3 linked regions of the Hydrogenophilus thermoluteolus genome follow. Each later gene encodes a partner of the first gene's protein in a complex. Links are inferred from orthologs where the notes say so. Each region holds a gene or a part of one and is shown on either strand. Other genes may lie near its edges. The genes, in order: HPTL_RS05715, HPTL_RS04680 and HPTL_RS04675.

Evidence for each region.
Region 2: the proteins of HPTL_RS05715 (region 1) and HPTL_RS04680 are in contact, whole or in part, in a cryo-EM structure (PDB 9GE8), measured with the Escherichia coli proteins. The link is inferred for Hydrogenophilus thermoluteolus from one-to-one orthologs.
Region 3: the proteins of HPTL_RS05715 (region 1) and HPTL_RS04675 are in contact, whole or in part, in a cryo-EM structure (PDB 9GE8), measured with the Escherichia coli proteins. The link is inferred for Hydrogenophilus thermoluteolus from one-to-one orthologs.

The regions. Positions count from the first base shown.
Region 1 is NZ_AP018558.1:1,174,988-1,179,483, forward strand. The notes cover bases 750-3,925. They hold HPTL_RS05715 (ABC transporter permease), read right to left. Parts: upstream 3,526-3,925; coding sequence 973-3,525; downstream 750-972. Other genes in these bases: ygfZ (CAF17-like 4Fe-4S cluster assembly/insertion protein YgfZ), read left to right, coding at 750-776; HPTL_RS05710 (hypothetical protein), read left to right, coding at 773-961; HPTL_RS05720 (amidohydrolase), read right to left, coding at 3,525-3,925. Also shown: endolytic transglycosylase MltG, read right to left, coding at 1-6; more of ygfZ, read left to right, coding at 45-749; more of HPTL_RS05720, read right to left, coding at 3,926-4,496.
Region 2 is NZ_AP018558.1:972,467-976,714, reverse strand. What follows is about bases 1,321-4,248. They hold HPTL_RS04680 (ABC transporter ATP-binding protein), read right to left. Parts: upstream 3,163-4,248; coding sequence 2,479-3,162; downstream 1,321-2,478. Other genes in these bases: HPTL_RS04670 (AI-2E family transporter), read right to left, coding at 3,906-4,248; HPTL_RS04675 (arylesterase), read left to right, coding at 3,205-3,888; HPTL_RS04685 (FAD-dependent oxidoreductase), read left to right, coding at 1,510-2,490; apbC (iron-sulfur cluster carrier protein ApbC), read right to left, coding at 1,321-1,423. Outside these bases: dcd (dCTP deaminase), read right to left, coding at 1-323; more of apbC, read right to left, coding at 332-1,320.
Region 3 is NZ_AP018558.1:970,349-974,474, forward strand. Bases 1,321-4,126 are described here. They hold HPTL_RS04675 (arylesterase), read right to left. Parts: upstream 3,163-4,126; coding sequence 2,479-3,162; downstream 1,321-2,478. Other genes in these bases: selD (selenide, water dikinase SelD), read left to right, coding at 1,321-1,430; HPTL_RS04670 (AI-2E family transporter), read left to right, coding at 1,427-2,461; HPTL_RS04680 (ABC transporter ATP-binding protein), read left to right, coding at 3,205-3,888; HPTL_RS04685 (FAD-dependent oxidoreductase), read right to left, coding at 3,877-4,126. Outside these bases: tRNA 2-selenouridine(34) synthase MnmH, read right to left, coding at 1-300; more of selD, read left to right, coding at 375-1,320. UniProt on the Escherichia coli protein: TesA is a multifunctional esterase that can act as a thioesterase, lysophospholipase and protease.

The sequences.
Region 1 (4,496 bases):
CGTCATGGGGTCGATTCTAGCGAATTTTGCGATAATACCGTCCCATGGAAAGCGCACACGTTGATTCGACCCAGCCCTTCGCGACGTTGCTGGTCAATGGGCCAGACGCACAACGCTTCTTGCAGAGTTTGACGTGCAATGACGTCACGTCATTGACGACAGATGCGCGGCAGTGGAATGGGCTATGCACCCCCAAAGGGCGGTTGTTGGCCATTTTCTGGTTGGAGCGTGTCGAGGAGACCACTTTTCGGATCCTCATCGATCCCGAAAGTGCGCCGTTTCTCCAAAGCACACTCCTCAAATATCGTTTCCGCAGCAAGGTAACGATCGACCTTGGCGCCGAAACGAGCGGCCTGACGTGGGCAACGTTCGTTGCCGAGGGTTGGCCGTGGATTTTGCCGCCAAACCGGGAGATGTTCTTGCCACAATGGGTGAATCTCGACCTCATCGGTGGCGTCAGTTTCAAAAAAGGGTGTTACCCTGGGCAAGAGATCATTGCCCGTACCCGCTATTTGGGAGAAGTCAAACGACGAATGGTCAAAGTGGTGGGCGCGGGTGACCCACCCGCTGCGGGTACGCCTTGCTTTAGTGCGGCGATGGGCGAACAGACTGCCGGGCGCGTGGTGCTTTCCGTGCCGCACCCGGACGGTTATGCGGCGCTTGTATCGGTCCCGAAATCGGTGATCCCGGAAGGCACCGTGGCGATCGGCGCGCCCGACGGCGCGAAAGCGACCCTCACGCCGCTTCCTTACGCGCTCGACGAGGTCAAAGGATGAACTGGAAGCGCCACGCCAGCCTCATCGGCAACCTGCTCCTTTTTATCGCATTCGTGATGCTCTTTTACTTCGGCGCGCTGTGGGAGCGGTTGGGGGTTGGGGCGTTCCTGCTTTGGATGGCGGTTGCTGCGGCGGGCGTCTTCGCGATCCTCAACGCCGAAACGCCGCACGACCCCAACCTCTGACGCAGTCATGGTCATTGTGGTGACGCTGCGCGCAACACCGTGAGGGGCGGCTGCGCGAGGAGCCCTTTGGCGCGCCACCACCCTAGGATGCCGACCAGCACGGCCACGATCAGCGCAGCAGCCGCAAGCGGCCCCCAGCGTACGGGGAGCAGCAGATCGAAGAGGCGATACGCCAACCACGATCCCAGCAGACTGGCGGCGAGCACCGAAAAGAGCGCGGCAAGCGCGCCAACGGTAGCGGCTTCGCCGAGCAGGAACGGATGGGCAACGCGTTCCTGCAGCCCCAACGCTCTGAGGAGCGCCACTTGCTGCGCGCGCCGCTCGTCTCCAGCAGCCCAACCCAAAAGCAGGACCAGACCGCCTGCTGCCAACGCGAACGCGAAGACGGCTTCGAGTAAGCGGGTGACGTCGTTACTCAACCGTTCGAACTCTGCGCGCAATTGCTCGACGTCGATCACCGTGACGTTCGGAAATTGCGCAACCAGCGTGCGTTCGAATGCTCGCTCATGCGGTGGCAACCGAATCGCAGCCATAAAGATTGCAGGGAAATGTTCCAACGCGGCTGGCGTGGTGATGAAAAAGAAATTGGGGCGCATCGACTCCCACCGCAGCGCACGAATCGAAGTGATCGATACCGTCACCGTTTCGCCTGCGATCCCGAACGTCACCGTATCGCCCACTTTGATGTCGAACAGTTTCGCCAATCCCGCCTCTACCGAGGCTTCGCGCGCCGTGCTGTCACCGTGCCACCGCCCGGCGACGATTCGGTTGTCCTCAGGCAAAGCGGTGGACCAGGTGAGGTTGAACTCCCGATTCGCCAAACGCTCGGCGCGCGGGTTGGCGTCCAAAAGCGCTTGTGGGATCGGTGCGCCGTTGATCGACTGCAATCGACCGCGCACCATCGGCCAAAAGCGCGGCGGAGCGATGCCCGCTTTTTCGAACTGTGCCGTGAGCGGCGCAACCTGATCGGGCATCACGTTGATCACGAAACGGTTCGGCGCATCAGGCGGAGTTTGGTAGCGCCACGCCGCCAGGAGGTCGCTGCGCACGAAGAGCAACAGCCAAATCGCGGTCAATCCCACAGCGAGCGCTGCGACCTGAATCGCCACCGTCAGGGGCTGGCGCACGAGAAAGAGCAAAATGAGGCGAACTGGCGTGGGCGTCCGCTGCGGCAGAAAACGGTAGGCGAAGCGAAGGAGGACAATCGCCAACACACCGAAGCCGCACGTGATCGCAGCAATCACCGCAAGCGCGGTCACTGCGAGCTGCCATTCGCCCGCCAATGCTACCGTGACGCCGGCAAGAGCCCCACTGGTGGCAAGCACCCATCCGAGCCACCCCAAGGGATGGCTGGGCGGCGCGACGTGGCGCAACACAGCGATCGGCGGCAGACGGACCAGCCAGACGAGCCACGGTGTGACAAATGCAGCGACCAGTACGAAACCAAGCAGCGCAGCCGGCCATCCGGCAACGAACGCAGCGGGCGCAAGTCCCGTGTGCGCAACGAGCGCTTGCAGCAATTCGGCAAAGAGCGATTGTGCGCCCCACCCGATCACCAACCCGGCTCCGACTCCCAGTGCCGCCAGAACCAAAAAGCGCAACCCCAAGAGCATGAGGAGGCGCAAGCGGCTGATCCCCAGCGCGCGAACCACCGCAACGCGACGGGTCAATTGCAGTGCGACGCGCCGCGCTGCCAGCGCCACCGCGACTGCGGCAAGTACCACAGCAGCGATGGTACCCAAGCGCAGGAACCGCTGCACCTGCTCGAGGAGCGTCTTGACCGACGGTTGGGCTTCGTCGACTGCGACAAGCCGTTCCCCCGGTTGCAGCAAGGCTTCGATCTCCGCTTTGATCTGGGGTAGCGCTGCTTGCGGCGCGACGATGTGCCAGCGCCAAGTGGCCCGGCTCCCCGGGGCGATCAGCCCCGAACCGTCGAGCGTTTCGGTCGAAACGATGACTTCGGGCAGAAAACTCAAAAAATCGGCCCCTTGTTCGGGAGTCGATTCGAGGATCCCAGCCACCACCACCTCACTGCGCCCCAGGGCGAACGTCATTCCCTCGCGCAATCCCAAGAGCGCTGACAGACGGGCGTCGATCCACGCTTGGTTGCTTGTCAGATTGGCTGCATCGACGATCACGAGTCGAGGATTCTCTTCGGTCGCCGCTTCATCGGTAGATCCCGCTGCACGGAGTCGGATGGTGCCGCGCAGCGGGTACCCTGGTCCAATCGCACGCAGCGCGACGAGTTGTCGATCACCTTGCGGCGTTCGTACCATCGACGTCGTGGTGACCGATTCGGCTACCCGAATTTCCGGATGCTGCGCGCGCCACCCGTGCCAGCGCGCAGCAAAGGGGCGTGACGATGCGATTTGCAAGTCTCCAGCAAGCCACGCTCCGGCCTCGGTCACCAGTGTCGACGTCAAGCGGTCGTTTAGCCACGCAACGGATGCAACGCAGGAGACTGCAACGGCGAGCGCTGCAACGAGCGCCCAGAGTCCACCCGCGCCATCAAGGAGCGCGCGCGACAGCCGCCAATGGTGCCAACCCCGTTGCCACGAACGCATCACCCCTCCGAAGCCAAGCGATCGCGCACCAACCGCCACCAGAACGCTGCGCCCAGGGGCAGGATCGCATCGTTGAAATCGTACCGGCTATTGTGAAGCACGCACCCGCCCTCCCCTGGCCCGTTTCCGATCCAGAGATACGCGCCGGGGCGTTTTTGCAAGAAATAGGCGAAATCTTCCGCCCCCATCGATGGGGGTTGGTCGCGCAGCACACGTTCGGCACCGACGACGGTCGCGGCGGTACGTGCCGCGTTTTCGGCAGCGGTTGCGTCGTTCACGGTCGGCGGATAACCGTCGTGCCAGCGCCATTCGGTTTCGGCGCCGACGCTCGCTGCGATCGCCGTGGCCAAGTGCGTTGCGGTTTCGATGATATGGAGCATCGTCGCGTCGGAAAAGGCACGGACCGTTCCGGCAAGGGTGACGCGATCGGGCAGGACGTTGTACGCGGTTCCCCCGTGGAACTGCGTCACGGAAAAGACCGCGGCTTCTGTTGGCGGGATCCTACGGCTGATCGCACTTTGTACGTACGTGACGAACTGACTGGCGGCAACAATGAGATCGGCACCCAAATGGGGCATCGCTGCGTGGGTGCCCGATGCTCGGAAAGTCAGGTCGAAACTCTTGGTGCCTGCCATCACCGGGCCGGTATGAACCGCAAAGGTGCCAACCGGCAAACCCGGCCAGTTGTGCAGTGCGTAGATCTCGTCGATCGCAAAGGCATCGAGCACCCCTTCTTCGACCATGACGCGCGCCCCCCCGCCCCCCTCTTCCGCGGGTTGGAAGAGGAAAACGACCGTCCCCGCGAAATCGGGTTCTGCAGCGATCGCTTCTGCTGCAGCAAGCAGCATCGCGGTATGACCGTCATGGCCGCACGCGTGCATACGGCCGGGATGGCACGAACGGTGGTCGAAGGTATTGGCCTCTTCGAGCGGCAGTGCGTCCATGTCGGCACGAAGCGCGATCGTAGGCCC
Region 2 (4,248 bases), 200 kb from region 1 along the record:
CAGACCGTGAGTACGTTGCGCGGAATGCGAAAGTATTCGACGGTGCGCGCCAACGCAAACGAGTTGGGCGGGATGATGCAGACGTCACCGACGAAGTCGACGAAACTGCGTTCATCGAAATTCTTGGGGTCGACGATCGTCGAATTGATGTTGGTGAAGATTTTGAATTCGTTGGCGCAGCGCACGTCGTAGCCGTAGCTCGAGGTGCCGAACGAGACGACGCGCGCGCCGTCGACTTGCCGCACGAGTTCGGGTTCGAACGGTTCGATCATCCCATACGCTTCTGCCATGCGGCGTATCCAGCGGTCCGATTTGATGCTCATCGTTGCGTTCAGTCGTTCTTGACCACGATCGTGGGCATTTTGTGGGTGAAATCTTTGCCGCGGTCGGCGATCGCGATCGCCACCTGCCGGGCGATTTCTCGATATTTTTCGGCGATCGGGCCATCGGGTTCGGCGACCACGGTGGGCTTGCCGCCGTCGGTCTCTTCCCGGATGCGACGATCCAAGGGCAACGCCCCCAAAAAGGGCACGCCGTAGTCGGCGCACAACTTCTTGCCCCCCCCTTCGCCGAAGATCGGTTCGACGTGACCGCAGTGCGAGCAGATATGCAGGCTCATGTTTTCGATCACCCCCAAAACGGGGACTTGGACTTTTTCGAACATCTTGAGCCCTTTGCGCGCGTCCAACAGCGCGATCTCCTGCGGGGTCGTGACGATCACCGCGCCGGTGAGCGGCGCTTTCTGCGCGAGCGAGAGATGGATATCCCCCGTTCCCGGTGGCATATCGACGATGAGGTAGTCCAAGTCGTGCCACGCGGTTTCGGTGAGGAGTTGCACCAGCGCCTGCGAAGCCATCGGGCCGCGCCAAATCATCGGCGTTTCGACGTCCACCATGAAGCCGATCGACATCGCTTCGATCCCATACGCGGTGAGCGGCTGCATCTTCTTCCCGTCTTCCGAGACCGGATTGTGATGGCCAAGCCCGAGCATTTGCGGAATCGAGGGGCCATAGATGTCGGCATCCAAAATCCCGACCTTCGCCCCTTCTGCCGCCAACGCGAGCGCGAGATTGACCGCGGTGGTGCTCTTCCCCACACCCCCTTTACCCGACGCGACCGCGACGATGTTCGCGACACCGGGCAGCGGCCGTAACCCGGGCGGCACCTTGTGGATGCCGATTTGGCTGGTCACTTCGACAAAAAGCGCCGAAGGGTGCAACGCGTCACGAAGCGCGGTTTCGATCTGCTGCTGGATCGCTACCCATTGACTCTTTGCGGGGTAATCGAGCGCGATCTGGACCGAAACGGCGTCGCCGTCGACCGCGATTTGCCGAACAGCACCGGTGGTCACGTAATCTTTTCCGCGATTGGGGTCGAGGGTTTGCGCGAGGACCTTTCGAACAGCCTCTTGTGTGATCGCCATGTCGCGCGGCTCCTTGTCGAATGCGAACGATGCGTGCGATCATACCACCGTGTGGCAGGAACGATCACCCCTCGAAAAGGAGCGCAGTGAAACGAATCGTCGTGATCGGGGCGGGCGCAGCGGGACTGACCGCTGGTTGGCGGTTGGCGCGTTGGGGGTATTCCGTGATCGTACTGGAAAAGCGTGCGCAACTGGGCGGGGCGCTCGCCGAACTGGCAGAAAATGCGCTTCGTTTCCCAGCCGCCGCTCCGACGTTGAAACAACTCATGCGTACGGGTGTGCTTTCCCTGCAACCGCTCCGTTCGCTTCCGTTCACCTGGGGGGATGACGCCGGAACGCAGCAGTGGTCAATCCCCGCAACCGGTTGGCCCAAAATCGAGGGAACGCCCGTTCCCCACCCCCTCTTTTGGCTTTGGCGGTTGCGGGCGTGGGGGCGTCGCCATCCGGATACGCCGCTCGATGCCTGGTTCCGTATCGCCACTCCGCCCGCGCCGCTCAGCGCTGCGCTCACACAATTGGCTGCCCAATGGTGTGGAGAGTCAGTCACAACCCTGACCTGGCCACGTCTCGCGCCGCTGCTTCGCGCCATCATGCGTTTTTCGGCGCCGCAAAGACATGCGTGGCAGGTAGCGGAAGCTGCCAGCGAATGGTTTGCGGTGGCGCTCGCGCGGCGGATCGGTCTGTTCGGACAGGTGGTACAGATCGCGTCCCCAGTAATGACGCTCACCCCACACGGCGATTCGGGGTGGCGGGTGACCACGGTCGGGCAACTGCACTTCACCGCAGCAGCGGTAGTCGTGGCAACCGAACCGCAGGACGCAGCGCCGCTTTTGCCCGCTGAATTGGGCCGAACAGCGGCGCGGCTGCACCAGTGGCCGCAGGTTCTGCGCTGGGGTAGCGCACGGGCGCTTCCGCAGATGGTTGCCAAACCGGTTCGCATCGCCAGCCATTTGTGGCTTGCCGGCGACTGGTTGCCCCCCATCGGCGCGCTTCCCGGGCTGGAAAGCGCGGTGGCTAGTGGCTGGACCACCGCGCGCGCGGTACGCGCCGCGCTCTCATCCCAGTGAAGGATGGTCGTTCGCGACGAGTCTGCCCCGCTGTAAGGTCAATACCCGCTGACAGCGCGCGGCCAATGCCGGATCGTGGGTGACCAGAACGAGCGTCGCCCCGCTCTCTTGCTGCAGAGAAAAGAGAAGTTCGATCACGGTTTCGCCCGTAGCGGCGTCGAGGTTTCCCGTGGGTTCGTCGGCAAAGAGATAGCGCGGGTTGCACGCAAAAGCGCGCGCCAACGCGACGCGTTGCTGTTCGCCACCGGAGAGCGTCTCCGGGCGATGACTGAGCCGTTCGGCCAAACCGACACGAGCGAGCCACGCTTTGGCTTGCTTTTCCGCATTCCCGTCGCCCTTGAGCCAGAGTGGTAGCGCTACGTTCTCCCACGCGGTGAGGTGGGAGAGGAGCTGGAAATCCTGGAAGACGAACCCAACCGCTTGCTGCCGCCAACGGGCGCGCGCCTCTTCGTCCCACGTGGCGATATCGGCGCGATCGACGACGATCTTTCCGCTCGTAGGCAGGTCGAGCCCGGCGAGCAGGCCAAGGAGCGTCGTCTTGCCGGAACCGGAGGCGCCCACGATCGCGACCGCCTCGCCGTCGTTGATGGTACAGTCTACCGCATCGAGCAAGGTCAAGGTGGTTCCGCTCGGCAGGGTGACCGTTTTCGTGAGATGGATGGCTTCGATCATATGTCGCGTTGCTCTCTTAATCGTCGTCGTCTCTTGAGTGCGATGATAACGGTTGGGTTCCTCAACCGGTTATCGAACAGTCTGGCGCTGGCCAACCCCGACCCGGCGACCACGACCAGTGCTTCAGCGCCGCGTAACGAGGCACCTACGCTCCTCGTCTTCGGCGACAGCCTTTCGGCAGGCTATGGTCTGCGCGCCGGTAACGGTTGGGTCGATCTCCTTGCCGAACGATTGCGCGCCTGCGCGCCGCAGTGGCGCGTGGTCAACGCCAGCGTTTCGGGAGAGACGACCCACGGCGGTCGGGTGCGGCTACCGAAACTGCTCGCCCGCGAACGGCCCCGGTTGGTGATCCTTGAACTTGGCGCAAACGACGGATTGCGCGGTCTGTCACTCACGGCGATGCGGGAAAACCTGGCTGCGATGATCGACGCAGCGCACGGTGCTGGCGCGCAAGTGGTACTCGTTGGCATGCAGATCCCGCCAAACCTTGGCCCCGACTACAGCGAAGCGTTCGCCGCGACCTTTGCGGAATTGGCAGCGGAAAAACGGGTCGCCGGTTTCGTTCCGTTCCTTTTGGCGCCCATTGCGCTCAACCGTGACGCGTTCCAAGCCGATGGGCTCCATCCCACCGCGGAAGCGCAGCCGCTCCTTCTCGAAACGGTCTGGCCTGCTCTCGCGCCGCTCATCCCCTGTCAGGAACTTTCGCGCCGCACCGGGTCGCGGTGACGGATGGGCGTCTGTTGTCACAGCAGCCCCTCGCGCCGCAGGGTCGATTTGAGTTGCGCGAAGAAAACGGGGGCGCTCACCACCCCAGCCACCCCAAATGCCGCCTCCAGCACCACCATCATCGTCAAAATCTCCCACGCGTGGGAGCGGATGCGGTTGCCGATGATGTGGGCGTTCAAAAAGTACTCCAGTTTGTGGATGAAAACGAGCCAACCCAGGGCCAGTACCGCGTCGATCACCGAGACGCTCAACGCCACCAACGTGGTGATGGTGTTCGAGATGAGATTACCCACCACAGGAAGCAGCCCCGCCACAAAAGTGACGACCAGCAGGACTGGGGTGAGCGGCAACGTTCGCCCT
Region 3 (4,126 bases), 200 kb from region 1 along the record:
CCCGCCGCGCCAACAATAAACCAACGGGCGCCACGAACGCGGTTTGTCCTGAAACTGGTTTTCGATGTGGTGCGCGATATTTTTCGCCACCCACGCCCCCCCGATTCGCCGCGCTTCGAACGGGGACTGCTGTTTGTAGATCGTACCGACGATCGCCCGTTCCCGGTCGTCCAGCACCGGGCAACTGATCGCGCCGGGAATGTGGTCTTCGGCGTATTCGGCGGGACTACGGGCGTCGATCACCGTATCGAACGCGTCGATCTCCGCTACCGAAACGAGGGGGGCAGTTTCGCGGGGCATTGGCGAACCATGGAGTGGACTCGGGTACTATTATCGCGCAATTCGAACGGGTGTTTTCAAGGAGCGAGCTGGGAATGACAGCAGCGGTACGGTTGACAGCGCTCGCGCACGGTGGCGGCTGCGGGTGCAAGATTGCGCCCGGCGTACTCGAACGGCTCTTGCGGGAGATTCCAACGGGGTGCGTTCCCCCTGAGCTCTTGGTGGGTTATGACAAAACCGACGACGCTGCGGTATGGCGATTGAACGAGACGCAGGCGCTCATCGCCACCACCGACTTTTTCCTTCCCGTCGTCGATGATCCGTTCGACTTCGGCGCGATCGCTGCGACCAATGCGCTTTCCGACGTCTATGCGATGGGGGGACGCCCGATCCTGGCGCTTGCGGTCGTCGGGATGCCCGTCGGAAAACTGCCCGAGGCGGTGATCGCGCAGATTTTCGCGGGCGGCGCTTCGGTGTGCCGCGAAGCAGGGGTGGCGCTTGCCGGGGGCCATTCGATCGACTGCGTCGAGCCGTTTTACGGCCTGGTCGCGCTGGGGCTGGCACACCCCCGGGAGATCAAGACCAACGCCGGGGCGCGGCCGGGCGACCAGTTGATCCTGACCAAACCGCTTGGGATTGGCATCCTCTCCGCGGCGCTCAAGAAGGGATTGCTGACTCCAGACGAATATGCGGAAATGCGGCGGTGGACCACCTGTCTCAACCAGGTGGGAGCCCGTTTGGCCGCCGACCCGGAGGTGCATGCGCTCACCGACGTCACCGGTTTCGGCCTGGCGGGACACGGATGGGAGATGGCGCGTGCAAGCGGTGTGGTGGTGCGTTTCCACGCAGCGGCGCTGCCGGTGTTGCCCGCAGCGCTCCGTTACCTTCGCGAAGGGATCAGCACGGGCGCTGCAACGCGCAACTGGCAAAGCTACGGCAACGCGATCGACCTCTCTGCGCTGCCGGAAGCAAAGCGCGCCTGGTGGCAAGCGGTCGTCACCGATCCGCAAACGAGCGGTGGTCTTTTGATTGCGTGCGCCCCTTCTGCGGTGGAGCGGGTGTTGCGCGCGATCTCGGAGACGCAAGGCGGAGGTGGGGTGGTGATCGGTTCGGTAGTCGCCGGAACGCCAAAAGTTGAGGTATTGCCGTGAACGGATCGGCGCATCGGGCGGTAACCGGTTGGGGGCGTCGCGCGCTGCTGTTAGCAACCCCGATCGTTCTGCTCTGGGGAACTGTCCTCTCCCTCAAACTCACGCCCGCCTTTTTTGCGGGTGTGCTCACCTTTGGTGCCTCTCAGGCGATGACCCAGCGTTTTGCTCGCTCGCCCGCTTTTGCCCGCCATGCGCGTCTCTATTCTGCCGCGGTGGTGGCCGTGGTGACGCTCCTTTTGATCGTCGGATTGGTCGAGTTCGTCTTGTGGGCGCCGCAAGCGATCCCAAAGCTCTTCAAACAGTTGGCGACCACGCTCGAACAGTTACGGGTTCTGCTGCCCGCCTGGGCGAGCTATCTGCCCGATTCGGTTGATACCGTGCGCCGCGAGGTGATCGTATGGCTCAAAGCGAACGCAGCGGCGGTGCAGAGTTGGGGGCTGCACACCGCACGGGGGATAGGGTACGTGATCCTGGGGCTCGTCATCGGTGGGCTGGCGGCCGTTCAGGTTGCCTGGTCTAGCAGCGATGCCCCCAATCCCAAACCGCTTCCCCCTTTGGCGCAGGCCATTTTCGACTACACGCGCGAGCTCGTCGCCAGTTTTACCCAGGTCGTTTTTGCCCAGGTGAAGATCTCTCTGGTGAACACCGCGCTCACCGCCGTTTTTTTGGTGGGGATTTTGCCACTTCTAGGGCGAACGTTGCCGCTCACCCCAGTCCTGCTGGTCGTCACTTTTGTGGCGGGGCTGCTTCCTGTGGTGGGTAATCTCATCTCGAACACCATCACCACGTTGGTGGCGTTGAGCGTCTCGGTGATCGACGCGGTACTGGCCCTGGGTTGGCTCGTTTTCATCCACAAACTGGAGTACTTTTTGAACGCCCACATCATCGGCAACCGCATCCGCTCCCACGCGTGGGAGATTTTGACGATGATGGTGGTGCTGGAGGCGGCATTTGGGGTGGCTGGGGTGGTGAGCGCCCCCGTTTTCTTCGCGCAACTCAAATCGACCCTGCGGCGCGAGGGGCTGCTGTGACAACAGACGCCCATCCGTCACCGCGACCCGGTGCGGCGCGAAAGTTCCTGACAGGGGATGAGCGGCGCGAGAGCAGGCCAGACCGTTTCGAGAAGGAGCGGCTGCGCTTCCGCGGTGGGATGGAGCCCATCGGCTTGGAACGCGTCACGGTTGAGCGCAATGGGCGCCAAAAGGAACGGAACGAAACCGGCGACCCGTTTTTCCGCTGCCAATTCCGCAAAGGTCGCGGCGAACGCTTCGCTGTAGTCGGGGCCAAGGTTTGGCGGGATCTGCATGCCAACGAGTACCACTTGCGCGCCAGCACCGTGCGCTGCGTCGATCATCGCAGCCAGGTTTTCCCGCATCGCCGTGAGTGACAGACCGCGCAATCCGTCGTTTGCGCCAAGTTCAAGGATCACCAACCGGGGCCGTTCGCGGGCGAGCAGTTTCGGTAGCCGCACCCGACCGCCGTGGGTCGTCTCTCCCGAAACGCTGGCGTTGACCACGCGCCACTGCGGCGCGCAGGCGCGCAATCGTTCGGCAAGGAGATCGACCCAACCGTTACCGGCGCGCAGACCATAGCCTGCCGAAAGGCTGTCGCCGAAGACGAGGAGCGTAGGTGCCTCGTTACGCGGCGCTGAAGCACTGGTCGTGGTCGCCGGGTCGGGGTTGGCCAGCGCCAGACTGTTCGATAACCGGTTGAGGAACCCAACCGTTATCATCGCACTCAAGAGACGACGACGATTAAGAGAGCAACGCGACATATGATCGAAGCCATCCATCTCACGAAAACGGTCACCCTGCCGAGCGGAACCACCTTGACCTTGCTCGATGCGGTAGACTGTACCATCAACGACGGCGAGGCGGTCGCGATCGTGGGCGCCTCCGGTTCCGGCAAGACGACGCTCCTTGGCCTGCTCGCCGGGCTCGACCTGCCTACGAGCGGAAAGATCGTCGTCGATCGCGCCGATATCGCCACGTGGGACGAAGAGGCGCGCGCCCGTTGGCGGCAGCAAGCGGTTGGGTTCGTCTTCCAGGATTTCCAGCTCCTCTCCCACCTCACCGCGTGGGAGAACGTAGCGCTACCACTCTGGCTCAAGGGCGACGGGAATGCGGAAAAGCAAGCCAAAGCGTGGCTCGCTCGTGTCGGTTTGGCCGAACGGCTCAGTCATCGCCCGGAGACGCTCTCCGGTGGCGAACAGCAACGCGTCGCGTTGGCGCGCGCTTTTGCGTGCAACCCGCGCTATCTCTTTGCCGACGAACCCACGGGAAACCTCGACGCCGCTACGGGCGAAACCGTGATCGAACTTCTCTTTTCTCTGCAGCAAGAGAGCGGGGCGACGCTCGTTCTGGTCACCCACGATCCGGCATTGGCCGCGCGCTGTCAGCGGGTATTGACCTTACAGCGGGGCAGACTCGTCGCGAACGACCATCCTTCACTGGGATGAGAGCGCGGCGCGTACCGCGCGCGCGGTGGTCCAGCCACTAGCCACCGCGCTTTCCAGCCCGGGAAGCGCGCCGATGGGGGGCAACCAGTCGCCGGCAAGCCACAAATGGCTGGCGATGCGAACCGGTTTGGCAACCATCTGCGGAAGCGCCCGTGCGCTACCCCAGCGCAGAACCTGCGGCCACTGGTGCAGCCGCGCCGCTGTTCGGCCCAATTCAGCGGGCAAAAGCGGCGCTGCG